2 regions of the Acidovorax sp. GW835-FHT14B10 genome follow, and region 2 is predicted to be linked to the other one. Evidence: predicted binding sites of a transcription regulator. Region 2 holds the regulator's gene; the other holds the start of a gene.
What was found. Region 2 encodes HrcA, which represses chaperone genes, less so after heat shock. Its sites were predicted from a motif close to TTAGCACTCNNNNNNNNNGAGTGCTAA; they were not measured.
Positions count from the first base shown of each region.

Region 1 (15,048 bases), on a different contig from region 2:
GCCACCATGTGGCGTGGTTCCATGACGTTTGAAACCCCCATGCTGTTTGCCGTGGGTTTCATCTTCGTGTTCACCATGGGCGGTTTCACCGGTCTCATTCTGGCCATGGCGCCTATCGACATCCAGCTGCAGGACACCTACTACGTGGTGGCCCACTTCCACTATGTGCTGGTGGCCGGTTCGCTGTTCTCCATGTTTGCTGGTGTGTACTACTGGTTGCCCAAGTGGACGGGCGTGATGTATTCCGAAACCCGTGGCCAGATCCATTTCTGGGCCTCGCTGATCTTCTTCAACATCACTTTCTTCCCGATGCACTTCCTGGGCCTGGCCGGCATGCCACGCCGTTACGCCGACTACCCCATGCAGTTTGCTGATTTCAACGCCATCGCTTCGGTCGGCGCCTTGGGTTTTGGTTTGGCGCAGGTGTATTTCTTCCTGGCCGTGATCGTTCCGGCCATGCGCGGCAAGGGTGCCAAGGCCCCCGCCAAGCCCTGGGACGGTGCGGAAGGCCTGGAGTGGGAAGTTCCTTCGCCGGCACCGTTCCACACCTTTGAAAATCCGCCCAAGCTGGACGCCACGGCAACCCGCGTGATCGGCTGAAAGGCATGTCCATGACCCCCGAGCAAAAAAAGAGCAATCTGCGCATGGCGCTGATCCTGGCGTCCGTGGTTGCCGTCTTCTTCGTCGGGTTCATGGTCAAAGTCGTTCTGCTGTCCCGCTGAGCACCGCGCCATGAGTATTCACCGCGAAAACGCCAAGATGGTGGGCAAGCTGGCCGTGGTGGCGGCGGGCATGTTCGCCTTCGGCTACGCGCTGATTCCGATTTACAAGCACATCTGCGAGTTAACCGGCATCAACATCCTGTCGCTGTCCGAGCGGCAGGTACCGGGCAACGGCGTGGCTGGCAAGGACGTGAAGGTGCCCGCCAACACGCAGGTGGACACGAGTCGCACCATCACCGTGGAGTTCGACGCCAATGCACGCGGGCCTTGGGATTTCAAGCCGGCCCAGCGTTCGGTGAAAGTGCATCCCGGCGAGCTGACGACGGTGATGTACGAGTTCCAGAACGTGCAGAACCGCCGCATGGCCGCGCAGGCGATTCCCAGCTATGCGCCCCGGCAGGCGGCGGCGCACTTCAACAAGCTCGAGTGCTTCTGCTTCAACCAGTACATCCTGGAGCCGGGCGAGAAGAAGCAATGGCCTGTGGCTTTCGTGATCGATCCGCGGTTGTCCAAGGATGTGACGACCATCACGCTGTCCTATACCTTCTTCGAGGTGGGCGGAAAAACCCCGCAGGCACCCGAGTCCACGGCTGCTGTCTCCCTTCAATCCGTGCAGGAGGGTTCATGAGTTCCGTCCATCCCTCGGATTCCGGCGTGCGGCGCAAGGGTTCCCTGCTGCGCACGGTGCGCGCCGTGGCCTGGTCACTGATCGGTCTGCGCAAAGGCAGCGAATACCAGCAGGACCTGGAAAAGATCAACCCCCTGCACATCATCGTGGTGGGGTTGCTGGCGATCTTCCTGCTGGTGCTGTCGCTGATCGCGGTGGTGAACTGGGTGGTCTGAGCCATCGCCTGCCTGCCAACCCCATAACAAAGATTTTGAGATTCAGGAGCTGAAATGAGTGCATCAACCCACGGCACAACACCGTACTACTATGTGCCCGCAGAGTCGCGCCATCCCGTGATGGCGGCCGCAGGCCTGTTTTTTGTGATCCTGGGCGCAGCCCAGTGGATCAACGGCCACAACTGGGGCAAGTATTCCCTGGCCGCTGGCCTGGTCTGGTGGCTCTTTGTGCTCTACCAATGGTTCCGCGATGCCGCCCGTGAAAGCGAAGGCGGGCTCTACGGCCACAAGATCGACCTGTCGTACCGCTGGAGCATGAGCTGGTTCATCTTTTCGGAGGTGATGTTCTTCGGCGCCTTCTTCACGGCCCTGTGGTGGGCGCGTTCGCACTCGGTGCCGGCGCTGGGTAGCCTGGACAATGCCATGCTGTGGCCCGACTTCAAGGCGGTGTGGCCCAGCATTGCGGCCGGTGCCACGGCATCCCCTGCCGGCATCGTGGAGCCCTTCCAGACCGTGGGCCCTTTCTGGCTGCCCACGATCAACACGGCATTGCTGCTGAGTTCGGGCGTGACACTGACGATTGCCCACCATGCACTGCGTGAAAACCACCGCGGCAAGACCATTGCGTTCATGTGGGCCACCGTGCTGCTGGGCTTTGTCTTCCTGTGCGTGCAGGGTTATGAGTATTTCCACCTCTACACCGACCTGAACCTCAAGCTCAGTTCGGGCGTGTTCGGCTCCACGTTCTTCATGCTGACGGGCTTCCATGGTTTCCACGTGTTCCTGGGCATGCTGATGCTGCTGGTCATTACCTTGCGCCTGCAAAAGGGGCATTTCACGGCCGACAAGCATTTCGGCTTTGAGGGCGCAGCCTGGTACTGGCACTTTGTCGATGTGGTGTGGCTGGGCCTGTACGTCCTGGTGTACTGGATGTAGAGCGGCCCTGCAGAACCAAAAAAAGCGCCGCAAGGCGCTTTTTTGTTGAACGCAATGGTGTCTTACCGCGTGGTGGGCAGGCCCGTTGGCTGGATGTAGCCCAGTTGCCATGCGAGCAGGATGCAGATGAACAGAACGATCGAGAGTCCCACCCGAAATGCGAGGGCCTTGGCCATGTGGCTGCCCTTGGTCTTGTCGTTGCGTCCGTTACGCATCATGAAAAAAAGGGCAGAGGCCAGACTGGCGAGAATGGCAAGAAACGCCACAGCAACAAGATATTTCATGGAGCACATTATCCCGTGACACCCGTTCAACGTGCCTGGGGCCTGCGTTTCTGGCTGATCACCGTGGCTGCCGTGGCCGCCATCCTGGTGACCGCCGCATTGGGGCACTGGCAGCTGTCGCGCGCCGCGCAAAAGCAGGACCTGCAGTCGCTGCTGGACCAGCGGGCCGCCTTGCCCCCCATCGACAACCAGCAGTTGCGTGGTCATGTGGGCGGGGCGGAGGGCGCGCAGGACCTGGTCCATCGGGCGGTGCTGCTGCAGGGGCGCTGGGTACCGGAGGACACGGTGTACCTCGACAACCGGCAGATGCAGGGCCGTCCCGGTTTTTTTGTGCTGACACCGCTGCGGCTGGAGGGCAGCGATGCGGTGGTGCTGGTCCAGCGCGGCTGGGTGCCTCGCAACTTCCAGGACCGCCAGCTGCTGCCACCGGTTCAGACGGCGCAGGGCGTGGTGCAGCTGGCCGGGCGCATCGCACCGCCGCCATCCCGTCTGTACGAGTTCCAGGGTCCCGACAGTTCGCAGGGGTCTTCCCGCATCCGGCAAAATCTCGACCTCACCGCCTTTCGCACCGAGACAGGCCTTGCGCTGATGAATCTGTCGGTGCTGCAGACTGGCCCCGCCAGCGAGGGCCTGCAGCGGGACTGGCCCGTGATCGGTGCCGGCGTCGATAAACACTACGGTTACGCATTCCAATGGTTCGGGCTCAGCGGCCTGATTGCACTTCTCTATGTCTGGTTCCAATTCGTCCGACGCTTCCTTCGCCCGCGCTCCCGGCCTCTCGCCTGAGGCAGGAGGGGACCATCCCCTGGGCCTCACGGTGCACACGCTTCCCGAGGCGGGCAGCGCCGTGGCCCACGCCCAGAACACCCGCCACGGGCGCTGGAAGATGCTGGCGGTGCTGCTGGTCTGCGCCGCCCCGGTGATCGCCTCGTATTTCACGTACTACGTGGTGCGCCCTGAGGGCCGCCGCAATTACGGAGAACTGGTGCAGCCGCAACGCCCCTTGCCCGATCTGGCCACGGCCACGCTCGATGGCGCGCCCGGCCAGCTGCCGGCGCTCAAGGGCCAGTGGCTGCTGGTGAGCGTGGCAGGCGGGGCCTGCGATGCCCAGTGCCAGCAGCACCTGTATCTGCAGCGGCAACTGCGCGAAAGCGTGGGCAAGGAGAAAGACCGTGTGGACTGGGTCTGGCTGGTGACCGATGCCGCCCCCCTGCCGGCGGACCTTGCTGCGGCCCTGCAAAAAGCCACGGTGCTGCGGGTCGATGGCGGGGCGCTCGCCCAGTGGCTCGAACCCGCGGCGGGGCACGCGCTGGCCGAACACCTCTACCTCGTGGACCCCATGGGCAACTGGATGATGCGTTTTCCGGCAGGCATGGATGCGGCCGGGGCCGCCAAGGCCAAGCGCGACCTGGAGCGCCTGCTGCGCGCATCGTCCTCCTGGGATGAGGCCGGACGGCCGGGGCAACCCTGATGGGTTCCCAACCGCTCTACGACCTGGCGCCGCTGGTGCAGGTGATGCTGCTGGGCATCGTGATCGCGCTCGGACCCCTGGCATGGGTGGCCTGGCGCAACCGTGGCGGCGATCGGGGGCGCCGTCTGCAGGCCTTGACGGTGCTGACGCTGTTCCTGACCTTTGATCTGGTGCTGTTTGGTGCCTTCACCCGGCTCACCGACTCTGGCCTGGGCTGCCCCGACTGGCCGGGATGCTATGGCAGTGCCAGCCCGGTCGGCGCGCGGGCCGATATTGCGGCGGCGCAGCAGGCCATGCCCACCGGACCGGTGACGCACGGCAAGGCCTGGGTGGAAATGATCCACCGCTACCTCGCTACGGGCGTCGGGGTTTTGATCATCGTGCTCACCGTATCTGCCTGGGTGCAGTGGCGGCGGGCCAGGGCCGGTGGCGGTGTGCCGCAGCCCGTGATGAGCCCTTGGTGGCCCACCTTCACCCTGGCCTGGGTGTGCCTGCAGGGCGCGTTTGGTGCGCTCACGGTCACCATGAAGCTGTTTCCAGCCATCGTCACGCTGCATCTGGTCGGCGGCCTCGTGCTGCTGGCACTGCTGTGCGTGCAGGCGGTGCGCCACACGCAGGCGGCCAGGGGCGTGCAGCCCGCCATGCTGGCCACACCGCTGCGCGGTGGCGTGCTCGTCACCGGCATCCTGGTGGCGTTGCAGATCGTGCTGGGGGGCTGGGTCAGCACCAACTATGCAGTGCTGGCCTGCACGGCCTTTCCCACCTGCCAGGGCAGCTGGTGGCCGGTGATGGATTTCGTGCAGGGGTTCCAGATCTGGCGGCCGCTGGGGCTGCTGCAGGACGGTAGCCACATCAGCTTTGCCGGCCTCACGGCCATCCACTATGCGCACCGCCTGATGGCCTATGGAGTGCTGCTGGCGCTGGCCTGGCTGGCCTGGCGCCTGCACCGGGCCGCTGCGCTGCGCATGCAGGCGCGGTGGCTGGCGGGCCTGGCCCTGCTGCAGTTGGCCACGGGCCTGAGCAATGTGGTGCTGGGATGGCCTCTGCTGGCCGCCGTGCTGCACACGGGGGGCGCCGCTGCCCTGGTGGTGGTACTGACCTGGACGGCCGCGTCCAGCCGGACGGTCCGCACACCCCTTGAGTCTTTGGCACCCTCGTGTGCATCGAGAGTTTCCGCATGAGTATTGCCTCTACCCTTTCAGCGCCCTCGCGCTTTTCGCAGTTCTACGCGCTGACCAAGCCGCGCGTGGTGCAACTCATCGTGTTCTGCGCGCTGATCGGCATGGTGCTGGCCGTTCCGGGCCTGCCCACGCTGCAGCAGCTGGGGCAGATGGCGCTGGCCTGTGCCGGCGTGTGGCTGGTGGCGGGTGCTGCCGCGGCCTTCAACTGCATCGTCGAGCAGGGCATTGATGCCCGGATGAAGCGCACCTCCTGGCGGCCCACGGCCAAGGGCGAGCTGTCCAACACGCAGACCCTGCTGTTCTCGGCCTTGCTGTGTGGGGCCGGCTCGGCCTTGCTGTATTTCTGGGTCAATCCGCTGACCATGTGGCTTACCTTCGCCACTTTCGTGGGCTATGCGGTGGTGTACACGGTGATCCTCAAGCCGCTGACGCCGCAGAACATCGTGATCGGCGGCGCCTCGGGCGCCATGCCTCCCGTGCTGGGCTGGGCGGCCATGACGGGCGATGTGGGCCCCGAGGCGTTGATCCTGTTCCTCATCATCTTCCTGTGGACGCCGCCGCATTTCTGGGCGCTGGCCCTGTACCGGGTGGAGGACTACCGCAAGTCGGGCCTGCCGATGCTGCCAGTGACGCACGGCAACGAGTTCACGCGCCTGCAGGTGTTTCTGTACACGCTGATCCTCTTTGCGGGCTGCCTGATGCCCTTTATCTACGGCATGAGTCGGTGGATCTACCTGGTTGCGGCGGTGGCGCTGAGCCTGGGTTTTTGTGGATATGCTTTTGCGCTGTGGCGCAATTACTCGGACGCCCTGGCGCGCAAGACCTTTCGTTTTTCCCTCATCCACCTGAGCGTGCTGTTTGCCGCGCTGCTGGTGGACCACTATGCGCTGTGAACACCATGCACAAAAGAAATGCCCTTCAATTCATAGCTATCAGCGCTTTGTCCATGAGCGCTGGTGCCCTGTTGACCGCCTGTTCTGAAAAGAAGACAGAGTTTCGTGGGGTGGACATCACCGGGGCCGACTACGCACGCGATATTCCGCTCACCGACCACAACGGCCAAAAGCGCAGCCTGCAGGACTTCCGGGGCAAGGTGGTGGTGGTGTTCTTTGGTTACACCCAATGCCCCGACGTGTGCCCCACCTCCATGCAGGAGCTGGCCGAGGTCAAGCAGATGCTGGGCAAGGACGGCGACCGCCTGCAGGGCATCTTTGTCACCGTGGACCCCGCGCGCGACACACCCGAGGTGCTGAAGGCCTACATGGCCAACTTTGATCCCGGCTTCCTGGCATTGTCTGGCACGCCCGAGCAGACCGCCGCCGTGGCCAAGGACTTCAAGATCTACTTCAAGCAGGTCGATGGCAAGACCCCCACCAGCTACACCATGGACCATTCGGCTGGCAGCTACGTGTACGACACGGCAGGCCGCCTGCGCGTTTACAACCGCTACGGCAGCGGCGCGCAGGCGCTGGGTGCCGATGTGCGTGCCCTGCTGCAGGAAGCCGGGTAACGGGGGCCGGCGGGCCGTCCGCGCCAACCCCTTGTTCGGCGCCTTATTCGGCCTTGATGCCTTGGGATCTGATCACCGCGCCCAGCACGCGCGCATCGGTCTGGATGCGTTGGGCCAGACCTTCGGCGGTGGTGCCGGTCACCTGCCAGCCTTGCTGGAACAGCTTGGCACGCACGTCCGGGCTGCGGGCGATTTCGCTGAACAGCGCCGACAGGCGCGCCACCACCGGCCGGGGCAGAGACCGGGGGGCGGCCACCGCGTTCCAGATTTCGAGGTTGAAGTCCTTCACGCCTGCTTCGGCCAGGCTGGGATATTCAGGCACCAGCGTGCTGCGCCCGCTGGAGGTGATGCCAATCACGCGCAGCTTGCCCGCGCGGGCCTGCGCGGCCGCCATGGCCGGGGGCAGCAGGGCCAGCTGGATCTGGCCGCCGATAATGGCGTTGATGACCTGCGGGTTGCCCGGGTAGGGCACATGCACCGGCTGGACGCCGGCCTTGCCTTTGAGCAGTTCCATGCCGATGTGGGCCACCGTGCCCACGCCCGGAGTGCCATAGCTCCAGCGGTCGCCGCTGGCGCGTGCGGCCGCGAAAAACTCCTGCGCGGTGGCGCCCGGTGCGTTGGCCGGGGCGGCCAGGGCCAGCGGGGCCGTGGCAATCAGGCTGATCGGGACCAGGTCCTTGAGCGGGTCGTAGTGGATTTTGGGGTTGATCAGCTTGGCAATCGTCAGGTTGCCGTTGATCATGATGCCCAGGGTGTGATCATCCGTGGCCTTGGCCACGGCATCGGCGGCGATGTTGCCGCCAGCGCCCACCTTGTTTTCCACAATCACCGGCTGCCCCAGGGCCTTGGCCAGCGGCTCGGCCAGGGTACGCGCCACCAGATCGGGGGATGACCCGCCCGGAAAACCCACCACCAGCTTGACGGGTTTGCTGGGCCAGCCCGGTGTTGCCGGGGCCGCGGTGGATTGTGCAAAAGCGGGGCTGCAGGCCGCAGCAAGGGCCAGCGCCAGAGCAGCACGGCGCAGGTGGGATGGGGTCATCAAAAGATCCTCCGGTCATGGACAGGCGCACAGGCATTTGCTGGCACCCAAAAAAAAGCGCGCAACCGCAGTCGCGCGCTGAATTATCTCTGCGGTCCGGTCGGCGGACAGCCACCGTTCAGGCGTAATCGGCCAGCGCGGCTTTCATCTTCTTCATGGCGGCCACTTCGATCTGGCGGATGCGCTCGGCGCTCACGCCATACACGGCGGCCAGCTCGTGCAGCGTCATGCCACCCGAACCATCGTCGTTGACCTTGAGCCAGCGCTCTTCCACGATGCGGCGGCTGCGCTCGTCCAGGCCGGCCAAGGCGGCAGCAATGCCATCGGTGGCCAGCGCATCGCGCTGGCGCGACTCGATCATGGCCGTGGGCTCATGCGCGGCATCGGCCAGGTAGGCAATGGGGCCAAAGGCCTGCTCGCCATCGTCCGACGGTGCGGGGTCCAGCAGCACATCGCCACCCGACAGGCGGGTTTCCATCTCGATGACTTCTTCGCGCTTGACATTGAGCTGCGCCGCCACCGAGTCGATTTCGCGGTCCGACAGGGTATCGCGGTGCGTGCTGGCATCGGCTGCCGCCGCGTCGGCCTTGAAACCCTGCTTCATGGACCGCAGATTGAAGAACAGCTTGCGCTGCGCCTTGGTGGTGGCCACCTTCACCATGCGCCAGTTCTTCAGGATGTATTCGTGGATCTCGGCCTTGATCCAGTGCATGGCGTAGCTCACCAGGCGAACGCCCTGGTCGGGGTCGAAGCGCTTGACGGCCTTCATCAGGCCCACGTTGCCTTCCTGGATCAGATCGCCATGGGGCAGGCCGTAGCCGAGGTACTGGCGTGCAATCGACACCACCAGGCGCAGGTGCGACATCACCAGCCGACCAGCGGCGTCCACATCGTTGTGGTCGCGCAGCTGGCGGGCGTAAGCCTGCTCTTCTTCATGGGTGAGCAGGGGCAGGCGGTTGACGGCCGAGATGTAGGCATCCAGGTTGCCCAAGGGCGGCACCAGCGCCCATGGATTGGTGGGTGCCAAGGTCGTCGTTGCGGTTCCAGATGGCAGTGTCATTCCGGGAATCCTTTCCTCTAAGCCTTCATGTTAGCACTCTGTTGGAGGGAGTGCTAAGCCCGGAGTTCCCGTCCGGTTGTTCCAAAGTGCCTGGTTTTTGATATGTCCAATCAATTGACATTGAGCGCAATACCATAAAGCGTTGGTAGCTATGAATAGATGAGCATTTGAAGACCTGTTTACACTGCCCTTTGTTCCTTTTGCAGGCAGGAGAGTTCCATGGCGACAGGCGTTGATCCGGCGGATATCAGCATGGTCACCACCACGGTGGCCAGCGCGGCAGATGCGCGCCGGCTGGCGCAGGCCGTCATGCAGGCGCGGCTGGCGGCCTGTGTGCAGGTGCAGGCCATCACCTCGCACTACCACTGGCAGGGTGCCCTGCAGGAAGCATCGGAGTGGCGGCTGGACTGCAAGACCATGCCGCGCGCCACCGCCGCATTGCTGGCGCTGCTGCAGGCGCTGCACCCCTATTCGCTGCCGCAGTTGGTGGTGCAGGCGCTGCAGGCCACGCCGGCCTATGTGCGCTGGGTGGATGGCGAGGTGGCCACCGGGGCGTAACGTTCAGGTCAACAGGGCCTGTGCGAATTCGCGCGCGTCGAAGGTTTCCAGGTCTTCGAGCTTTTCCCCCACGCCGATGAAGTACACGGGAATGGGGCGCTCCTGCGCGATGGCCGCCAGCACGCCGCCCTTGGCCGTGCCGTCGAGCTTGGTCACGACGAGGCCGGTGAGCTGCAGCGCATCGTCGAACGAGCGCACCTGGGCCAGCGCGTTCTGGCCGGTGTTGCCGTCAATCACCAGCAGCACCTCGTGGGGCGCCGTGGCGTCGGCCTTGGTGACCACGCGGCGGATCTTCTTCAGCTCTTCCATCAGGTGCAGTTGCGTGGGCAGGCGACCGGCCGTATCCACCAACACCACGTCCTTGCCGCGCGCCTTGCCGGCAGTGACGGCATCAAAGCTCACGGCAGCCGGGTCGCCGCCTTCCTGGCTCACGATCTCGACGGTGTTGCGGTCGGCCCATACACCGAGCTGTTCGCGCGCGGCGGCGCGGAAGGTGTCGGCCGCCGCCAGCAGCACGCTGGCCCCTTCGTTGGCCAGGTGCTTGGTGAGCTTGCCGATCGAGGTGGTCTTGCCCGCGCCGTTGACGCCCGCCACCATGATCACGGTGGGCTGGTGCTCGCCAATCACCAGGGCTTTTTCGAGCGGGCGCAGCAGATCGGCCAGCGCATCGGCCAGCAGGCCCTTGACGGCGGCGGGGTCGGTGGTCTTGCTGTCTTTCACGCGGCGCTTGAGGTCATCCAGCAGGTGCTGCGTGGCCTTGACGCCGGTGTCTGCCATCAGCAGGGCTTCTTCCAGTTCTTCATACAGGGCATCGTCGATCTGGGTGCCGGTGAACACGGTGGCGATGCTGGAGCCCGTCTTGCGCAGACCGGCCTTGAGGCGATCGAGCCAGCCCTTGCGTTCGGGGGGCATGGACGGCTGCTCGGCGGCAATGGGGGGCAAAGGCAAGGGCGGGGCGGCGACGGCGATGGGTGCGGTTGCCACCATGGGCGAAACGGGGGGGGGCACGGGCGCTGGCGCCGGCAGCTCGGCCGGCGGCGGAGATGCCACCGGGGCTGCTTCAGCTGCGGGAGCAGGCGGTTTGGCGGCGAACGGGTTGCGCAGCCAGCCAAGGCCACCGCTGGCCGCCGGCGGGGCCGTTGGGGGCAGGGTGGCTGCGGAGGGCGCTGGCAATGGCGCGGGCTGCGTGACCGGGGCGGCGGGTGCCTGCCCGGCGGGCGGAACCACCGGCAGTGGCGCGGGTGCGGCCTCCGGTGCAGCAGGGGTGGCAGGCGCAGCCGCAGCGGGCTGCGCGGGCGTGGGGGTGGGTTTTTTCTTGAAAAAACTGAACATTGGCGGGTACTTAGAATCACTCCATTCTATGAAACGTGCTTTCACCCTTCTGGGCCTGTTGGCCTGCCTGAGTGCCGGGGCGCAATCCCCGGTGTCCACCACCCTTTCCGCCACCCCTGCCGCGAACCCGCCAGCGGCCCCCACGGCCACGGCTTCCGGGGCACAGCAATTCACGCTGGCCAACGGCATGCAGCTCATCGTGCAGCCCGACCGGCGTGCGCCCACGGCGATGCACATGGTGTGGCTGCGCGTGGGTTCCATGGACGAGGTCGATGGCACCTCGGGCGTGGCCCATGTGCTCGAACACATGATGTTCAAGGGCAGCAAGACCGTGCCGCCGGGCGAGTTCTCGCGCCGCGTGGCGGCCCTGGGCGGACAGGAAAATGCCTTCACCAGCCGCGACTACACGGGCTACTACCAGCAGATTCCCTCCAGCCGGCTCGAGGACGTGATGCGCCTGGAGGCCGACCGCTTCGCCCACAACCAGTGGCCCGATGCCGAGTTCAAGAAAGAGATCGAGGTGGTCAAGGAAGAGCGCCGCATGCGCACCGAAGACCAGCCCCGCGCCGTGTTGGCCGAGCAGCTTTTTGCGACCACTTTCATCGCCTCGCCCTACCGCCGCCCGGTGGTGGGCTGGATGAGCGACCTCGATGCCCTGACGCCCGATGACGTGCGCCATTTCCACCGCCAGTGGTATGTGCCCGGCAACGCGGCGGTGGTGGTGGCCGGCGATGTGGACGTGGCCCGGGTGCGTGCCCTGGCCGAAAAATACTACGGTCGCCTGCCCGCCCGCGCCGTGCCGGCGCGCAAGCCGCGCGCCGAGCCCGTGCAGCAGGGCCTGCGCCGCATTGCCGTCAAGGCCCCGGCCGAGCAGGCCTATGTGGCCCTGGCGTTTCGGGTGCCTGGCATGGAGCGCGTCGAGGCGCTCACCGACGGCGACCGCGATGCCCTGGCGCTGATGGTGTTGTCGGCCGTGCTCAGCGGCTACGACGGCGCCCGCCTGGAGCGCGCCCTCAGCCAGGGCCCACAGCGCGTGGCCGACAGCGCCGGCAGCTCGGCCATGGTGACCGGGCGCGGCCCCAGCCTGTTCCTGCTCAGCGGCGTGCCCGCCGAGGGCAAGACGGCGCAGCAGGTCGAAGACGCCCTGCGCGCCGAAGTGGCCCGCGTGGCCCGCGAGGGCGTGAGCGAGGCCGAGCTGTCACGCGTCAAGACCCAGTGGATTGCCTCGACCGTGTACCAGCGTGACTCGGTGCATGGGCAGGCCCAGGACCTGGGCAGCAATTGGGTGCAGGGGTTGCCGCTCGATGCGGAAGAGCGCCTGCTGACCCTGCTGCGCACCGTGACGCCCGAGCAGGTGCAGCAGGTGGCGGCCCGGTATTTTGGTGACGACCAGCTCACGGTGGCCACGCTGCTGCCGCAGCCGCTGGACACCAAGCCCCGGCGCGCCGCACCGGCCGCTGGTGCCCCGCGCCACTGAATCCGCACCCCGAGGCATTGCATGATGACTATGAAAAAAATAGCTGCTCGCGCTTTACTCATAAGCGCTGGAGCACTTCTTGTGGCCAATTCAGCCTGGGCGCTGCTGCCCATCCAGCACTGGACCGAAGCCAACGGTGCGCAGGTCTGGCTGGTGGAAAGCACCGTCATCCCCATGGTGGATGTGCAGCTCGACTTTGATGGCGGCAGCCGCCGCGACCCGGCCGATCAGGCGGGCCTGGCCGGTGCCGTGGCCTCCATGGCCTCGAAAGGCGTTCTGGGCATGATCGGCGGGTCGGGTGTTGCCGGTGAGGGCGCACCACTGGATGAAAACGCGCTGGGCGAGGCCTGGGCCGACCTGGGCGCCAGCTTCGAGGCCAGCGCCGGCAGCGATGGCCTGCATTATTCACTGCGCTCGCTGACCGACCCCGCGCTACTGCAGCGCGCCGCTTTGCTGGCCGCCCGCCAGATGGGCGAACCCAGCTGGCCGACCGATATCTGGCAGCGCGAGCGCGCCCGCTGGAGCGCCAGCATCAAGGAGTCCCGCACCCGCCCCGCCACCCTGGCGGGCGAAGCCTTTGCCGCTGCGGTGTACGGCAACCACCCCTATGGCTACCGTGCCACCGAAGACACGCTGGCGCGCATCGAGGTGGCCGACATGCAGGCCTTCCATGCGCGCGCCGTGGCCGCCTGCAGCGCACGCGTGAGCATCGTGGGCGCCGTCAACCGCGCGCAGGCACAGACCCTGGTGACCACGCTGCTATCGCGCCTGCCGGCGCGCACGGCGGCCGAATGCGCACCGCTGCCGGCCGTGCCCGAAGTGGCCGCGCTCACCGCGCCGGCCGAGCAGCGCATCCCCTTTGCCTCGGCCCAGGCCCATGTGCTGATCGGCCAGCCCGGCTTTGCGCGCCGCGATCCCGACTTTCTGGCGCTGCTGGTGGGCAACCACATCCTGGGCGGCGGGGGCTTCACCTCGCGCCTGACCAACGAGGTGCGCGAAAAGCGCGGCCTGAGCTACAGCGTCTACAGCAGCTTTGCGCCCGGCCTGCATGCGGGCGCGTTCAGCATCGGCCTGCAGACCCGGCCCGACCAGGCAGCGCAGGCCGTGCAGGTTGCGCGCGATGTGCTGGCGCGCTTCGTGCGCGAAGGCCCCACCGAGACCGAGCTGCGCGCCGCCAAGGACAACCTGATCGGCGGCTTTGCACTGCGCATCGACAGCAACCGCAAACTGCTGGGCAACGTGGCCAACATCGCCTGGAACGGGCTGCCACTCGACTACCTGGAGCGCTGGACGGCACGCGTCGAGGCACTCACCGTGGCCGACATCCGCGCCGCCATGGCGCGCAAGCTGCAGCCCGAGCGCATGGTCACCGTGGTCGTGGGAGGCCAGCCATGAGCCGCTCCAGCCTGCGCCTGGAATCCCTGCCCGGCGGCCGCCTGGCCCGTCCCGCCAGGAACGTCCCCGCGGCCGAGCCCGATACCAAGGCGTCCAAGGACGCCAAGGCAGCCAAGAGCAGCGCCAGGAAAGACGCCGCCCCGCAGGCTGCGGGCGAAATCCGCATCATCGGCGGCCAGTGGAAGCGCACCCGCCTGCCCGTGGCCCAGCGCCCGGGCCTGCGCCCCACGCCCGACCGCGTGCGCGAAACCCTGTTCAACTGGCTGGGCCAGGACCTGACCGGCTGGCATTGCCTGGATGCATTTGCCGGCACCGGCGCACTGGGGCTGGAGGCGGCTTCGCGCGGCGCTGCCGCCGTGCAGCTGGTGGAAAACGACGCCGCCCTGGTGGCCCAGCTGCACAAACTGCAGGCGCGGCTGGCGGCCACGGCCGTGCGCGTGCAGCGCGGCGACGGCATTGCCGCGCTGCGGCAGGCGGCACCGGCCAGCCTGCACCTGGTGCTGCTCGACCCGCCGTTTGACAGCGCCTGGTTCGAGCCCTCCCTGCAGGCCGCCGCCAAGGCCGTGGCGGCAGACGGCTTCGTGTACCTGGAGGCGCCGCTGGCCTGGACCGATGAGGCACTGGCTCCGTTCGGGCTGGTGGTGCAGCGCCACCTGAAGGCGGGCGCGGTGCATGCGCACCTGCTTCAGCGGCGCGTGGTGGGTTGACGGCATCGCACTTGATGGCTATAAAAATAATAGCTTATTGTGCTTTCTGTATAAGCGTTAGAGCCTTTTTTCTTTGAAAAAAGAGGGGCATGCGCTGCGGCGCCTGCGCGTTGCAGTGCGCTGCATAATCCGCCCACGCGGCCCGGCCGGCCCCTGTGGGGCCGGGCCCCAAGTCCATCTGCCCACCAGGAGACCCCAGCCCATGGCCCACAACGTGCTCGCCATCTACCCCGGAACCTTCGATCCCCTCACGCTGGGCCATGAAGACCTGGTGCGCCGCGCGGCGCAGCTGTTCGACCGGGTGATCGTGGCCGTGGCCATTGCCCACCACAAAAAGACCCTGTTCAGCCTGGACGAGCGCATGGACATGGCGCGCGAGGCGCTGCGCGACTGCCCGCAGGTGAGCGTCGAGCCCTTTGATGGCCTGGTGACTGAGTTCACCGCTGCGCGCGGCGGCACGGCCATGCTGCGCGGCCTGCGCTCGGGCACCGATTTCGACTATGAATTCCAGCTGGCTGGCATGAACCGCGCAC
Region 1 is NZ_JBXAGC010000014.1:11,967-27,014, reverse strand. It holds gene ctaD (cytochrome c oxidase subunit I) at 1-600, shown strand, start outside; gene AC1Q5S_RS12335 (cytochrome oxidase small assembly protein) at 612-722, shown strand; gene AC1Q5S_RS12330 (cytochrome c oxidase assembly protein) at 733-1,350, shown strand; gene AC1Q5S_RS12325 (DUF2970 domain-containing protein) at 1,347-1,565, shown strand; gene AC1Q5S_RS12320 (cytochrome c oxidase subunit 3) at 1,620-2,501, shown strand; gene AC1Q5S_RS12315 (twin transmembrane helix small protein) at 2,564-2,785, opposite strand; gene AC1Q5S_RS12310 (SURF1 family protein) at 2,801-3,571, shown strand; gene AC1Q5S_RS12305 (redox-active disulfide-containing membrane protein) at 3,513-4,256, shown strand; gene AC1Q5S_RS12300 (COX15/CtaA family protein) at 4,256-5,437, shown strand; gene cyoE (heme o synthase) at 5,434-6,330, shown strand; gene AC1Q5S_RS12290 (SCO family protein) at 6,384-6,947, shown strand; gene AC1Q5S_RS12285 (Bug family tripartite tricarboxylate transporter substrate binding protein) at 6,991-7,986, opposite strand; gene rpoH (RNA polymerase sigma factor RpoH) at 8,105-9,046, opposite strand; gene cutA (divalent-cation tolerance protein CutA) at 9,266-9,604, shown strand; gene ftsY (signal recognition particle-docking protein FtsY) at 9,608-10,936, opposite strand; gene AC1Q5S_RS12265 (M16 family metallopeptidase) at 10,965-12,413, shown strand; gene AC1Q5S_RS12260 (M16 family metallopeptidase) at 12,435-13,808, shown strand; gene rsmD (16S rRNA (guanine(966)-N(2))-methyltransferase RsmD) at 13,805-14,515, shown strand; gene coaD (pantetheine-phosphate adenylyltransferase) at 14,718-15,048, shown strand, end outside.
Region 1: a site for HrcA is predicted at 9,077-9,103, ahead of rpoH (RNA polymerase sigma factor RpoH). Genes of this name have one in related genera too.

Region 2 (15,048 bases):
CATCCGTGGCGTTATCGCACCCTCTCCAAGGCGATCAACAAGTCGCGCAACCGGCGCCGTGATCTGGTGCAGAAGGTGCAGACGGAAGTGGATGCTGCGTTTTCCCGCATTGGCATGTCGGTTCGCCTGGCAGGGCGCGAGAAAACGCTGTATGCCATCTACCAAAAGATGGATCTCAAGCATCTGAGCTTCGCACAGGTTACGGACATCTATGGCTTCCGGGTGATTGTGCCCAACGTCACAGACTGCTACACGGCCCTGGGCATCCTGCACCAGATGTACAAGCCGGTGCCCGGAAAGTTCAAAGACCACATTGCCATTCCCAAGCTCAATGGCTACCAGTCACTGCACACCACCCTGGTGGGTCCTTCGGGCGTGAACATCGAGTTCCAGATGCGCACCGACGAAATGCACGTGGTTGCTGAGGCAGGCGTTGCGGCCCACTGGCTTTACAAGGCCCAGGACAGCGACGGCAACACGGCCGAGCGCCTGGGAACAAAATGGCTGCAGTCCCTGCTGGATATCCAGAATGAAACCCGTGATGCCGCCGAGTTCTGGGATCACGTCAAGGTCGACCTGTTCCCGGATGCCGTGTACGTCTTCACACCCAAAAGCCAGATCATGGCCATGCCACGGGGGGCGACCGTGGTCGACTTCGCTTATGCCATCCATAGCAACGTGGGTGACCGCACCACTGCGGGCAAAATCAACAATGAATTGGTGCCGCTGCGCACCGAGCTGAAAAATGGCGATGTGGTGGAAATCATCACGGCCCCCATCTCCACTCCCAATCCAGCATGGCTCGGGTTTGTACGAACGGGCCGTGCACGGTCCAAGATACGCCACTATCTCAAAACACTGGCGCAGACAGAATCGGAAGGCCTGGGCGAAAAGTTGCTGACCCAGGCCCTGCGTGCCGAAGGCCTGGTGAGCCTCCCACCCATGGATGCCGAAACCCAGCCCATGTGGGACAAGTTGCTGCGCTTCACCGGAAACCGCACGCGCAATGAGCTGATGACAGACTTGGGCCTCGGCAAGCGCATCGCCAGCATTGTGGCCAAGCGCCTCATGGTTCTGATGTCAGAGCATGGACACCGGCCCGATGCGCTGCTCATGACCCGCGAACGCTATACATCCCATGAAACATTGTCTCAAGGCGCAGTGACGCTGGATGGCAGCGAAAATGCTTCAGTCCAGTACGCACACTGTTGCCGCCCCGTCCCGGGAGACAGCATTGTCGGATATCTCGGCCGCGGAGAGGGTCTGGTGGTTCACAATGCGCACTGCGGCGTAGCCAAACGACTGCAGCACAAGGACAGCGAACGCTTTATCGCCGTGGACTGGTCGGATGAACCCGCTCGCATGTTTGAGACGGGGGTGGTGGTGACCGTAAGCAACGGCAAAGGCGTGCTGGCACGCGTGGCCGCAGAACTCGCCAACTCGGAAGCCGATATCACCCATGTGGACATGGATGACGAGGCAGCGCTGGACACCACAGATCTGCGCTTCGTGGTGGCGGTGCGGGATCAAGCCCATCTCGAAACGGCATTGCGGGGCCTGCGGCGCACACAGGCCGTGATTCGCGCGTCTCGCGTCATCCCGCACGCCTGATGAAAGACGGAGCATCGGCAATACAGCGTCAGATCCCCTTGCGCACTGGTTTGCCGGGATACCGGACGTCCAGCACTTCCAGGCGATGCAAGCCACTCGGTGCGGCCAGTGAGATTTCGTCACCCACCCTGGACTTCAGGAGCGCACGCGCTACCGGAGATATCCAGCTCACCTGACCACGTTTGCCGTCGGCCTCATCAATTCCCATGATGGTGACAGTACGCTCCACGCTGCCATCTTCCAGGTACGTAACGGTCGCGCCAAAAAACACCTGATCGCCACCTTGGTGGATGGCTGGATCCACGATCTCTGCGATCTCCAGTCGCTTGGTCAGAAACCTGATACGCCGGTCAATTTCGCGCAACCGCTTCTTTCCATAGAGATAGTCCCCGTTCTCGGAACGATCGCCATTGCTGGCTGCCCAGTGAACGATGTCCACGATCTTGGGGCGCTCGGTGTCGATCAACGCCAAGAGTTCTGACCGCAATCGAGCGTAACCTTGCGGGGTGATGTAGTTTTTTCCACCGACCGGCAGCGGCGGCGCAGTCAGATCGCCATCATCGTCGGCATCCGCTTCCTTGGTAAAGGCTTTGCTCATGGCTGCATCTTGCCCGAAAGAGGAAAAGCAATTGACAAATGAAAAAGCCTGCAACTTTTCAGTTGCAGGCTTTAAACATTGGTGCGGCTGGCAGGAATCGAACCCACGACCCCTTGGTTCGTAGCCAAGTACTCTATCCAGCTGAGCTACAGCCGCTAAGCTTTGAATTATAGCATGAAAATCAAATGCATCTGAACTTCACACTATTTTTGACGACCACTTATCGCATCATCTGCGTCAGCGTTCAATCATTCAAATCACAGATGCGATTGTAATGCAACCGGACGGGTCCCTCCTCCAGATTCATGAATTTTCTCGTTCAAGAAAACTTGCGGGTGTCGTGATGGCAAAACCGTTTCCATTCGGCGCGAAACCGCGCCGAAAGCCGCAACCCCGGACCGGACGTTTGACGGTCCGGTCCGGGAAACCTGAACAACATTGATGCCCCCTCTGGTGATCGGTACGGTCTACCAGAGGCGATGGCCAAAAGACCGGACGCGGGCCGCCGGTCATTTTTCGGGTCAGATGGCTGCCGCCGTGTCGCCACTGCCGCCAACAAACTCGTCCCGTTGGGGTGTGTCACCGACCGCGTTCCTGAAGCTCTCGAAGGTACCTCGCACAAGCAAGCGCTTCAGGCTGCGCAGCTCTTCCGGATCAAGGTCGAGGTGGTTTCCATGGTGTTTGATGAAGGGGGCCTCGATCTCTCTCTGCGAAGCTGCTGTTCCCCGGCCAAAGTCATGCACACAAGCCAGCACGCTGCTGCTTCGCCCTCAACAGAGGGCCATTCCTCCACGGCTCGTTGGTTTGCTGCTGGAATGTGGGGTGAGTGTGCCCTCTGGCGATGGAGCGCCAAAGTACTGCTTCGACAAATCGGCCCAAAGAAAGGCCAAGGCCTAGCGACGGCGCCACCAAAGAAGCAGCCCTGTCACGGCATACGCAGCCAAAGCCACACCCATGCCAAAGGTTGCAACCATCCATGGCAACCCCCACAGCTCCCCCGTGTGCAGAGGATAGATGTACGAATAAGCGCGTGTCCCCAGGTCCAATTCTGTCCAGCGCGTGACCTGGAGGATTTGTGCTGTGCTCGGGTCCAGCCAGACGTACGTTAGTCCATTGGGATGCGGGTCATCCGACAGGCGCAGACGAACTCGGATGGGTTGATCCGCTTTTGCAGGTATTTGGACGTACCCGACTATTGCGCTTGCATACACCTCCTCGGCCCGTCGCACCGCAAGTTCGACGATTTCGTCTTGCGCAGGACCTCCCATCACTTTGGGTGGCACGGCTGGGGATGCCCCCATCAGAGCGGAGATCGATTTGGCAAGCGGAGGCCAGGCCATATAGGCCCCGGACGCAACAGAAACCAGGACCACCCCTCCCAACAGAACCCCGGTGACCCGGTGCCAGTCAAACAAGGCACGCAACCCGCCAGCCGTCCAGCGCACCGTCAATGCGTGACGCCAGCGCGCGGGCCACCACAGGTACACGCCCGAGACAAGCATGAACAGGTAGGCCAGCGCCGCCAAGGTCAACACGGCTTTCCCGGTCTCCCCGGCAAACAGATTGCTGTGCAGGGTGAAGAGGAATCCCATCACACCATCCGTCGCCCCTCTGGTGCCAAGCACTTCACCGGTTTGCGGGTGGAAGTAGATCGTGCCACTCCAGACGCCCCTGACGAGAGCCTGGAAGGACTCTCCCTGCTCCCTTGGGGGACGCAACGTCAAAGATGCCTCCGGGTCCACCTCAGCCCTCAGGCGCGAGAGCACCGCCTGGTAATTGACAGTTGCAGCCTGAGGGACGTGGAACAACTGCTCGTTGAGTGCCTCATCAAGGGGATCGGCGATCAGCATGGCGCTGCCGGTGACAGCGGCCACCAACAGTACCAGACCCAGGCTGAGCCCAAGCCATCGGTGGACCGTCCTCCACAACCTCCGCGCGCGCATGCGCGCTGCGGAGGCTGAGATCTTCGTGGGAGGCTTACGAAGCATGCTTGCAAGTGGCATGCAGGATATCCGAGGAATGTGAAAGCGAGACGTTGCCGCCCACTTCGGCAACGTGTTTCACAGGGCCGTCGCCCTTGCGGGTGATGATGTTGACCACACCGCCGGTGGCGCCATCGCCATAAATGGCGGTGGCGCCCCGGATCACCGCAATGCGCTCGACGGCTGAGGGGCCGATCAGCGTGAGGATACGAGCACCGTTTCGGTTGGTACTCTGAGGCACACCATCGATGAGCACGTTGATGTTTCGGCCGCGAAGGGTTTGCGTGAACGTGCTGGGCGACTGGCGCCCCAAGCCAAAGCCGGGCACCAGCTTGCCCAAGATGTCACCCAAGCCGCTGCCTGCGCTGACCTGTTCCTCGATTTCATCGCGGCGCACAACGGTGATGGACTGCGGAACGGTGTTGACCAGTGCCTCAGACCGGGTGGCCGTGACAGTCACCTCGGACAAGGAAGGCCGGGCTTCGGAATCCTGGGCGTGGGCCAACGCGGAACATGCCGCTGCGATGGCTAGCGTCAGCGCTTTAGCTGGAAATCGCTTCGTTTCGGACGCGCATGGCGACGCCCACAGGGTGCTTCTGTTCATCTGTTTATCCGGCTTGGTGTTGGTCCGAAAAACTCCGACAACAGGAGTTCATCAAGGACCTGAAGCCGTGCCTTGCAACGCATGAAGCTGCTGGGTAAGCCCTCAACCCAGCCCGTAAGTGCAGGGCAGGTGCAACTTTGGACGGGGAGCGCCCCCTGCCTCAGGTGCCCATATTGTATGCCAATGAGAATGGTTCGTGTTTGTTTTGTAAATTTTCATGTCCGCAACGAAAAATCATTCACCAGAAGTCAACGCCCGTGCACTTCAAATCTGTGCGCCTAACCCTGGATACGCCAAAGTGCCAAGGGCGAGCGTGATGGGGCGTCCGCTGCGTGGGCATCCGCTCGACAGCGAAACGCAGGCAATGGCCTATCCTCTTGGCCTGCAACTGAGCTTCTCACGTGTTCAGCGCTGGTTGCTGGGCGGCATCTATTCGAACTTCACGGCCTGCGACAGCAATCAGGCACGTCATCGCCCGGCAGCAACCTGCCTGCCGCCGCAGTTCATGCCAACGAAGAGCCGAGGCAGGCCGGCCCACCACGCTCACAGACGCTCCTGGCGACACGGCGACTCCGACTTTTACTGCTGTGTCGCCAAAGTCGCCAGAACGGAGGGATGCTCCGTTGCCAACTTCTACCCACAACCGCACACCAAAAGACCGAACAACCCGCAAGCTGTTCGGTTTTTGGTTTTGGATGCACTCTTTTAATGCGAACGATTCTTATTTATAATCAATTTCACCAACCACTTCACCGAAGGTTCGCATGGAGCACTTGTCCACTTCGCCCAGCTGCCAGCACACCATGCTGGCCCGTAGCCCTGTCGGGCATGTGTCGGTCTGTTCCGATTGCGGGGTGGTGCATCTGTCCATAGATTGCCTGTCGGTTCGACTGGAAGTCAACGCATTCTTGGCCTTGGCCGAGATGCTGTCGCAAGCCCAAAAGCGCTTGAACGGCATGCAACCGCACGAAGGCCATGCCTGTCACGAGTCCGCTCATGTGGTTCATTGAAAACGAGACCGCACAACCAGGAGGTCGTATGTGTGATCAATGCGCCAGCCCTCTTCCGGCCAATACCGGGTCTCGCCGCAGGCGGCTTTGGGATCTTCCACACCAGTGCCACTGCCCCGTGGTGGGGGTGTGCCTTCCGCTGGCAGCACTTCGCCAGTTGGTGAACAAGGCATTGGGGGGCAAAGCCATTGCGGATGATTACGAGGTTCATGTCGGCGCGGTCGCCGAATGCACCCAGCGCAATCGGCTGTCCGAGCTGCTGCAGAAGGATCTGGAATCACGGTACGCCAGAACCGTTCAGGCGTTCAAGTTCGCCAAGGACACCAAGGCGGTGGCCGACCTGTGGGCTGACGCTGTTCGCCAAGGCGATGTCTCAGGGGCTTTTTGGGCCACGTTGACCCACCCCCGCTGCGACGAGGTTTTGCAGGAGGTTGTCCTGAGAGACATGCACATGTTGCAGCACCAGGCCGGGGCCGCTGTTCGCATTGACTTGACCAAGTTCAACGAGTTGATCAAGGAAAACGGTGTCCTGGGTCGGGAGCTGGGCCGAGTGCAAGAACGATGCACCCGAGTGATCACGGAGAAGGCCGCTGAAATCGAGCAACTGCACGCACAACTCGTGCAGCAGCGAGCCATCGTGATTGGTAAGGACTCGCGGATTGCGTTCCATCTGCAGGACATGGAGCAGCTGAAAGCGTCGCTGCCGGACTTTGAAAACACGTCCCGGCTGCGAAAGAAGATCGATCAGCTCACGGCTCGACAGGCGGAGCTGGAAACGCAAAACGCACAACTGCGCCAGCAGCTCAGCGAAGCACAACGCTCGCCGAGCCTGCGTGAATCGGCGGCTCAGCCTGCTCCCGCAGCCGAACAGCACCACGACACGCCCAAGGAAAGCCCAATCACCTTCCATCTCAAGGCAAAGACGATCCTGTGTGTCGGGGGTCGCAACGGAAACGTGGCGAACTATCGCGATGTGATCGAGAAAGCGGGGGGCAACTTCGCACACCACGATGGGGGTCTGGAAGACAAGCAAGGTGCGCTCGACTCCATCCTCGCCGCAGCCGATTTGGTCATCTGCCAAACCGGCTGCATCAGTCACAACGCCTACTGGCGGGTCAAGGATTTCTGCAAACGTACCGGCAAGCAATGTGTCTTCGTCGAGAACCCCAGCACCTCCTCACTGACCCGTACCTTGCAGCAAATCACCGTGGATGACACCCACGGCGAACTGGCAGAAAATACATTCGCTCAGTAAAAAGCAACATATCGCCGCCATGAAAGGAGTCCACCATGGACGAATCCAAAACCAAAGCCGCTATTGATGCTCTCAACCGGATCATGGAACTTGAGTTGGCGGGTGTGGTGAAGTACACCCACTACTCGCTCATGGTGTATGGCTACAACCGCATTCCCATCGTATCCTGGATGAAGGGCAACGCCGATGAGAGCCTGGCCCATGCTCACAAAGCCGGGGAAATGGTCACGCTGCTGGGCGGCCACCCGTCCCTCAAGATCGGCCCCCTGCTGGAAACCGAACAGCACGACATTGGCGACATTCTGCGCGAGAGCTTGTCGCACGAGAAAACCGCCCTGGCCGCGTACTACGATTTGCTCAAGATCGCGGAAGGCCACTCGGTACTTCTGGAAGAGTACGCCCGCGAGATGATCGTCAATGAAGAGCTGCATCAAGACGAGGTCAACAAGATGCTGCGCCGTCCGGGCGAGACCGCAGCGTTCAAGGGCTAATACTGACAGCGGCACGGCGACTTTGGCGACACACCTTTAATGGGTGTCGCCCACCTAGCCATCACTCAGACTTTGACTTGTGGGACGCTGCACGCCGGAGTTACGGCGCTTTTAGCGGGCTTGAAATCTGTTCAAACTCGACAATTTCAAAACCTGGGCCAAGCAACCTGAAACCCCGTGGTATGCAAAAGCGCAGGGGGTTTTCGTTGTGGCCTATGCGCTCAGCCCGATTGACCTTATTCCGGACTTCATACCCGTGCTGGGCTACGTGGATGATTTGCCGTTGTTGCCTTGCCTGATCTGACGCACGGTCAGGCTCGTACCCGTGTCGGTATTGACCGACTGCCGGTCTCGCGCGGACGACTGGATGAAACGTGGTGAGGGTAGCGGGCGGCACGGGCGCTGATCGGGGGATGGGTGCCGCACTGGTATTGGCGCAGGTGCTGCGAGGCCCGCAGCGACACTGTGTGGCCAGTAGCCGGGGCTTTGCGGGGCTCAGTAACGAAAAAACCCCAGATGGTGAGGGCTGGGGTTTTTTTGGTGGGACGCCCGTGAGTCGAACACGGCACCAATAGATTATGAGTCTACTGCTCTAACCAAGCATGAGCTAGCGTCCCGAAATTTTTGCTACTCGGCCGTTACATGGCGGCTTCGCTTGGGCGGTCACTACCTGCGCAAGGTGTTGATTTTATTGAGTTTAATCCCCTGCTTCAACATCTTGAACGATGTAGCATGAGTCCTCTGCTCTCACCAACTGAACTAACGCCCCTCGCGCCAGCGCTGAATCAGACGGAGCACGGCAAGTATTGTAGGGTGTTTATTTGCGGTAACTGAGCGCGTTGGACACCAGCTTGGAAGTAATGTCCACGATCTGGATCATCCGGTCATAGGGCATGCGGGTGGGGCCGATCACCCCCAGCGTACCCACCACCCGGCCGTCCACTTCGTAAGGTGCGCTAACAATCGAGAGCTCTTCGAACGGCACAACCTGGCTCTCTCCGCCGATGTAGATACGGACGCCCTCTGCCTGGCTGGAGATGTCCAGAAGGCGAAGTATCTGGGTTTTCTGTTCGAACAAATCGAAGGCCCTGCGAAGGTTGCCCATGTCGCTAGAGAAATCGCTCACTGCCAGCAGGTTTCTTTCGCCAGAAATGACGACCTCATCCTGCGCTTCGGAAAGGGCTTCCGAACTGATGTTGACCGCAGCCTGCATCAATGAAGCGATCTCCCCTCGCAGCATGTCCACCTCCGATTTGAGCTTTTCACGGACTTGCTCCATGGCCAAACCGGCATAGTGGGCATTCAGGAAGTTGGCGGCCTCGATCAACTGCGACTGTGAATAGTCCACATCGGTGAAGATGACACGGTTTTGCACATCTCCCTCCGGTGAAACAATGATCACCAGAAACCGGCGCTCCGAAAGTCGAAGAAATTCGATATGGCGGAACACGGAGGTGCGCCGCGGCGCCATCACGACACCCACAAACTGGGAGAGGTTCGACAAAAGGTGCGCCGCATTGGCAATCACTTTTTGCGGCTGCTCTGGCACCAGTTGTGGCGGCGTCAGTGGATCCCGCTGCACTGTCAGCATGGTGTCCACAAACAGGCGGTAGCCACGCGCGGTGGGGATTCTTCCAGCGGAGGTGTGGGGGCTTGCGATCAACCCCAGCGCCTCCAGATCCGCCATGACATTGCGTATCGTTGCCGGGGAGAGCTCCAACCCGGAAGCACGTGAAAGGGTGCGCGAACCCACAGGCTGCCCATCGGCGATATAGCGCTCGACCAGCGCTTTCAGCAACAACTTGGCACGGTCATCGAGCATGGAATGATTTTAATGATGTAATTTCGCGATGACGTCCAATTTCCGCCATGTTGCGCTTATCGGCAAGTATCAGGCAACTGCTGCCGGCGCCATGACCGATAGCTCGCGCCACGCCCTCGAAGAGATAGCTCAGTTTCTTGTTCGCCTGGGATGTCAGGTGGTGCTTGAAAAAGAAACCGCCATCAATACCAAACTGACCGCCTATCCCTCCATGGACGTGGACACCATTGGCGCCCAATGCGAACTGGGGCTCGTCGTTGGCGGAGATGGCACCATGCTCGGCATCGGTCGACAGCTCGCGCGCTATGGCACCCCGCTGATCGGAATCAATCAGGGGCGCCTGGGTTTCATCACCGACATTCCCTTCGGCAGCTATCAGGCAGCGCTCACTCCCATGCTGTGCGGAGAATACGAAGAGGATTTGCGCCCCCTGATGCGCGCACGCGTGGTTCGTGGGCAGGCCACGGTTTTCGAAGCCCTTGCCATGAACGATGTCGTGGTGAATCGCGGAGCCACATCCGGCATGGTGGAACTTCGCGTGGAAGTGGGCGGGCAATTCGTGGCCAACCAGAGGGCTGACGGGCTCATCATTGCATCGCCCACCGGATCAACAGCCTACGCACTTTCCGCGGGCGGCCCCATGCTGCACCCGTCCATTCCAGGGTGGGTATTGGTTCCCATCGCACCCCATACCCTTTCAAACCGCCCTATCGTTTTATCGGACGCCACCGAAGTGGCCGTCGAGATAGTGAGTGGCAGGGACGTCAGCGCCAATTTCGACATGCAGTCTCTGGCGTCACTGCTGCACGGTGACCGGATTCTTGTTCAGCGCTCCGAGCACAGCGTTCGGTTTTTGCACCCGCTCGGCTGGAACTATTTCGCGACACTGCGCAAGAAGTTACGCTGGAACGAAGGGGGCTCCTAATCATGGCGCTCAGGCGAATCACCCTGCGGGACTTCGTGATTGTTCGAGAACTTGCTCTGGATCTACAGACAGGCTTCACCGTGTTGACCGGGGAAACCGGGGCCGGCAAATCGATTCTGGTGGATGCGCTGCAACTGGCACTGGGCGCTCGCGCGGATGCAGGGTACGTGCGTGAAGGCGCCCGCCATGCCGATGTGTGCGCAGAATTCGATTCCCCCAGCCACTTGCACCCATGGTTCGAAGAAGCGGGGATCGAGGCCAGCGACATCTTGCTACTGCGCCGAACCGTAGACACCCTGGGGAAAAGTCGAGCGTGGATCAATGGCACGCCGGCTACCGCAACGCAACTCCGCCACCTGGGGGATCAATTATTGGACATTCATGGCCAGCACGCATGGCAGAGTCTGACCCGCCCGGATTCCGTGCGCGGCTTGCTGGACGCTTATGCGGGTATTTCGCTGCAGGAATTGTCTGCAAGCTGGACCCAATGGCGTGTCGCCCAGAAGATCCTGGAGGAAGCACGTGCGGCCCAAGCATCTCTGCAGCAAGAGCGCGAGCGGCTGCAATGGCAAATTGCTGAAATCAGCAAACTGGCCCCCGGAGACGACGAGTGGGTGGACCTGGAAATGCAGCACCAGCGTCTCTCGCATGCCCACACGCTGCTGGAAGCCGCCCAGGATGCACTGGCAACCCTCGACGAGGAGGAGTCGGGCGCACATTCCAGACTGACGCGCGCTGTCTCACGACTGCAGAACCACGAGCAGCTTGAACCTGTGTTTGGCGACCTGGCAAATATCCTTTCGTCCAGCTTGGCGCAGACCAGCGATGTCATCCGCTCGCTGCAAGCCTATCTGAGGCGTACCGACCTGGACCCGGAACGTCTTGCAGATCTCGACGTGCGCGTGTCGCAGTGGATGACTCTGGCGAGGCGCTACAAGCGCCAACCTTCAGAATTGCCCGCCTTGCTGCAAGCTTGGAAAACAGAACTGCTGCGTCTGGACGCTGCAGCCGATCTCGCCAGCCTCGAATCAACCCAAGCGAGCACCGCCAAAGCCTACCAAACCATCGCACGCGCCATTTCGCGCGGTAGAGCAAAGGCTGCACCCCAACTGTCCGCGGCCATCACACAGGCGATGCAGGGCCTGGGCATGACGGGAGGTGTGTTTGAGGTTTCGGTGACAACGGCCTCTGAGCCTGCACTGCATGGATTGGACGACGTTGCCTTTCTCGTGGCAGGCCACCCTGGCATGACGCCCCGCCCCATCGGCAAGGTCGCATCGGGCGGCGAGCTGTCACGGCTTTCCCTGGCCATTTCCGTGACCACCAGCGAACTGGGTACGGCGCCCACCCTGGTTTTTGACGAAGTGGATTCGGGCGTCGGAGGGGCCGTGGCAGAAACTGTGGGTCGATTGATGCGGCAACTGGGACGCGACCGGCAGGTGCTGGCAGTCACCCACTTGCCGCAGGTGGCAGCCTATGCAGACCACCATCTCATGGTGTTCAAGCGTCGCAATGCGGACGGAACCACCAGCACCGTCAGGCCGCTTCTGGGCGACCAGCGGATTGCGGAAGTGGCCCGCATGCTTGGCGGTGAACACCCCACGGGAACCACCCTGGCGCATGCCAACGAAATGTTAAGCCTTGCTACTACCTCGACAATGGAACGATGACCATGTCCCTGGAAATTGTGCTGATCACCGGAATGTCTGGCTCGGGAAAATCCGTGGCGTTGCATGCGCTGGAGGATTACGGGTATTACTGCGTTGACAACCTGCCCCCTGAATTGCTCCCCGCTTTTGTGGCACTGGAGCACAAGCACCACGGGAACCGCGTGGCAATCGCCATGGATGTGCGCAGCGCCACGTCACTACCGCAAGTACCCCGGGAACTGGACCGTCTGCGCAAACAGGGGGTGATTGTTCAGTCCATCTTCCTGGATGCGACCACAGACACACTGGTTCGCCGTTTTTCCGAGACACGTCGCCGCCACCCTTTGTCGCATGATGATGTTCCAGATGGCCGTCGAGCACTCACGCAGGTGATTGAACTGGAGCGCGATTTGCTGACGGATCTGCGGGAGCAGGCACATGTCATAGACACCAGCACGATAAGGGCATCCCAGCTCCAGAGCTATGTCAAAGACCTGATGCCATCGGCGCCGGGGCAGCTCACACTGGTTTTCCAGTCGTTCGCATTCAAGCGGGGAATTCCCGTGGATGCCGACTATGTGTTCGACGTCCGGATGCTACCCAACCCCCATTACGAACCCGCGCTGCGCGACCTGACGGGACTGGATGCCCCTGTCGCAGACTTTCTACGCCAACAGGCGGATGTGCGGCTGATGGGCCAGCACATCGAGAAATTTCTCTCCTATTGGCTGGACATGCTGGACCGGAACCACCGAAGCTATGTGACGGTAGCCGTCGGATGCACAGGCGGTCAGCACAGATCCGTCTATCTCGTGGAGCAATTGGCCCAGGTATTCAGCGACCGATGGACCGTTCTGCGACGCCATCGCGAGTTGGATGGTCGCTAAAAAAACGTGCCACAGCGAGGTCCTGCTGAGCCTACAGCCGGGCCAGTAGTTTGCGAACGGGGGCAGGAAGGCCCATGACAGCGATCTGTTCCGCAGTAAACCAGCCTCCGCCATCGTCTGGCGTTGCCTCACCATATTGCCGCACGATCACAGGATGCAAGTACAGATCGCGATGGGTCAGCACATGAAGAAAAGGGACCCCCTCCTCCATGGTTTTCACAGAGGGGCGCCCTGCTGCATCGAAAAATGCCGAGACATCCGACCGAAGGGGAAAGATGGGCACGCAATACAGGCCAGCCCATATGCCTGCCGAAGGGCGGCGGGACAACCAAAATTTCCCCGCAGGATCCTCCAGAACCATGAGCCACCACGATTCTGAGCGGCGCTTGAGCTTGCGCGTTCTCACGGGATACCGTTCGGGCTCCCCAACGCGATGTGCAACGCACACAGTCTGCAAAGGGCATTGCGGACAAGCGGGATTGCGAGGCATGCACAAGCTGGCCCCCAAATCCATCAGACCCTGGGTATAGCGCGGCATCGCCGTGTCAATGTCCACCGATGGCAACAAGGCCTGTGCATGCGCCCACAATGTCCGCTCGTTCCGAGCCACTGCCAGATCCTCGTCAAAACCCAGCACGCGTGTCAGCACCCTTCGCACGTTGGCGTCCAGGATGGGCGTGCGCTCCGCAAAACAGAAAGCCGCAATCGCGCCCGCCGTTGAGCGCCCAATTCCGGGCAACGTAGCCAGCACCTGCGCACTGCGGGGAAAAATTCCGCCGTGCTCGCTGACAACAGTCTGTGCACAGCGGTGGAGATTGCGTGCCCGGCTGTAGTACCCGAGGCCACTCCACAGAGCCATGACCTCATCCAGCGACGCGTTGGCCAAGGCGCTCACATCGGGGAACCGCTCCAAAAACCGCGCGTAATAGCCCAGCACCGTGCTGACCTGGGTTTGTTGCAGCATGATTTCAGACAGCCAGACCCGATAAGGATCGCGTGTCTGCTGCCAAGGCAGGTGGTTGCGTCCGTGGATTGCCTGCCAGTGAACCACTCGCGTGGCAACATCTGTTTCCGAAAGAATCATGCAGGCATCAGCCCGGGGCGTTCTGTGGCCTCCGCCGAGACGGGCAACGCTATCAACTGGGCTGTCAGTTCGGTCAAGCGTCGTTCCAGTTGAATGAGTTCCTCTTCACCCGCCTCGATCTCTGAAATTCGCTCCACCAGGCCAGTGGCTGCATGCTGAATCCGGTCAACCGCCTCTATGCGTCTGGTAAAACTCCGACGGCGCTCACGCAACTGGGCGTCCAGTTGAGCCGTAGCAGACTTGCTCCACAATTCCAGATCATTGGCCGCCGACTCGTACACCGTGCGCAAACGCATGGCCAAGGCACGAACCAGGCGCTCGGCGAATTCAGGCTGCGCCAGCTTCAGGACATTGCCAACCCCAAGGTATTGCAGATGGCTCTGCTCAATCTGCGAGAGTTCTTGGACAAAGTGTTCGAGTTTCGGAGGGGGGGGCACCTGCAAAGAAAACCCGAATTCCGCATTCAGCTGGCGAAACGTGCCCCCTAGCATCGCCTGTATTTCAATACTGGATGCTTGCGCTTTATCCAACGTTCCCCTGAATTTTTCAAAGGTCTGGACGTAGATCTTGCGCACGCCGAGCTTCAGCCCTTTTTGCTGGAGCATTTGCGCCAACTCGGTCAACTCCAGCTTGAGGGACTTCGCCCCCAACTGATGAAAAACGTCCCGCAACAGCTTGAGATGCACCGCACGAACCGCCTGAATCTTGGCAGCGCTCATATCAAACTCGCGCTGTTCCTGCTCAACACGGTGGCGCATCGACACGATCACCGAAGCATTTTTGCCCCGGAGATTTCGCAGTTCAGCCATCTGATCGTCCAAATCCCTGCGACGAATATTGATGACACGCGCAGTTTCAGCACGCAAACCCGCCACACCCGTTGCCACGGCAGCACGCAGGATGGCTTGACGACGGCCCATGATCCCCCTGGCCAGCGCCTCTTCCAGTGAAGGCAGGCCGCTGGATTCGAGAAGAAGATCGTCACACGTGATTTTTGCCAGCAGCCCCTTTTGGGCAGAAACAGGCACCACCTGCGCCAGCGGCACACCCAGCATTTCCGCAGAGGTCGCGCATTGCCGGTTCATCTGCGCAATGATTTCGTGCGGCGAATTGAGGGTATCCCACAAGGT
Region 2 is NZ_JBXAGC010000002.1:52,498-67,545, forward strand. It holds gene AC1Q5S_RS02130 (RelA/SpoT family protein) at 1-1,611, shown strand, start outside; gene greB (transcription elongation factor GreB) at 1,640-2,209, opposite strand; tRNA gene AC1Q5S_RS02140 (tRNA-Arg) at 2,289-2,365, opposite strand; gene AC1Q5S_RS02145 (PepSY-associated TM helix domain-containing protein) at 3,103-4,212, opposite strand; gene AC1Q5S_RS02150 (TonB-dependent receptor plug domain-containing protein) at 4,187-4,795, opposite strand; gene AC1Q5S_RS02155 (hypothetical protein) at 5,013-5,504, shown strand; gene AC1Q5S_RS02160 (DUF2325 domain-containing protein) at 5,792-7,060, shown strand; gene AC1Q5S_RS02165 (ferritin-like domain-containing protein) at 7,096-7,551, shown strand; partial or broken gene AC1Q5S_RS02170 (YkvA family protein) at 7,679-7,924, shown strand; tRNA gene AC1Q5S_RS02175 (tRNA-Ile) at 8,090-8,168, opposite strand; gene hrcA (heat-inducible transcriptional repressor HrcA) at 8,369-9,373, opposite strand; gene AC1Q5S_RS02185 (NAD kinase) at 9,402-10,298, shown strand; gene recN (DNA repair protein RecN) at 10,301-11,968, shown strand; gene rapZ (RNase adapter RapZ) at 11,971-12,834, shown strand; gene mutY (A/G-specific adenine glycosylase) at 12,866-13,918, opposite strand; gene AC1Q5S_RS02205 (dynamin family protein) at 13,915-15,048, opposite strand, start outside.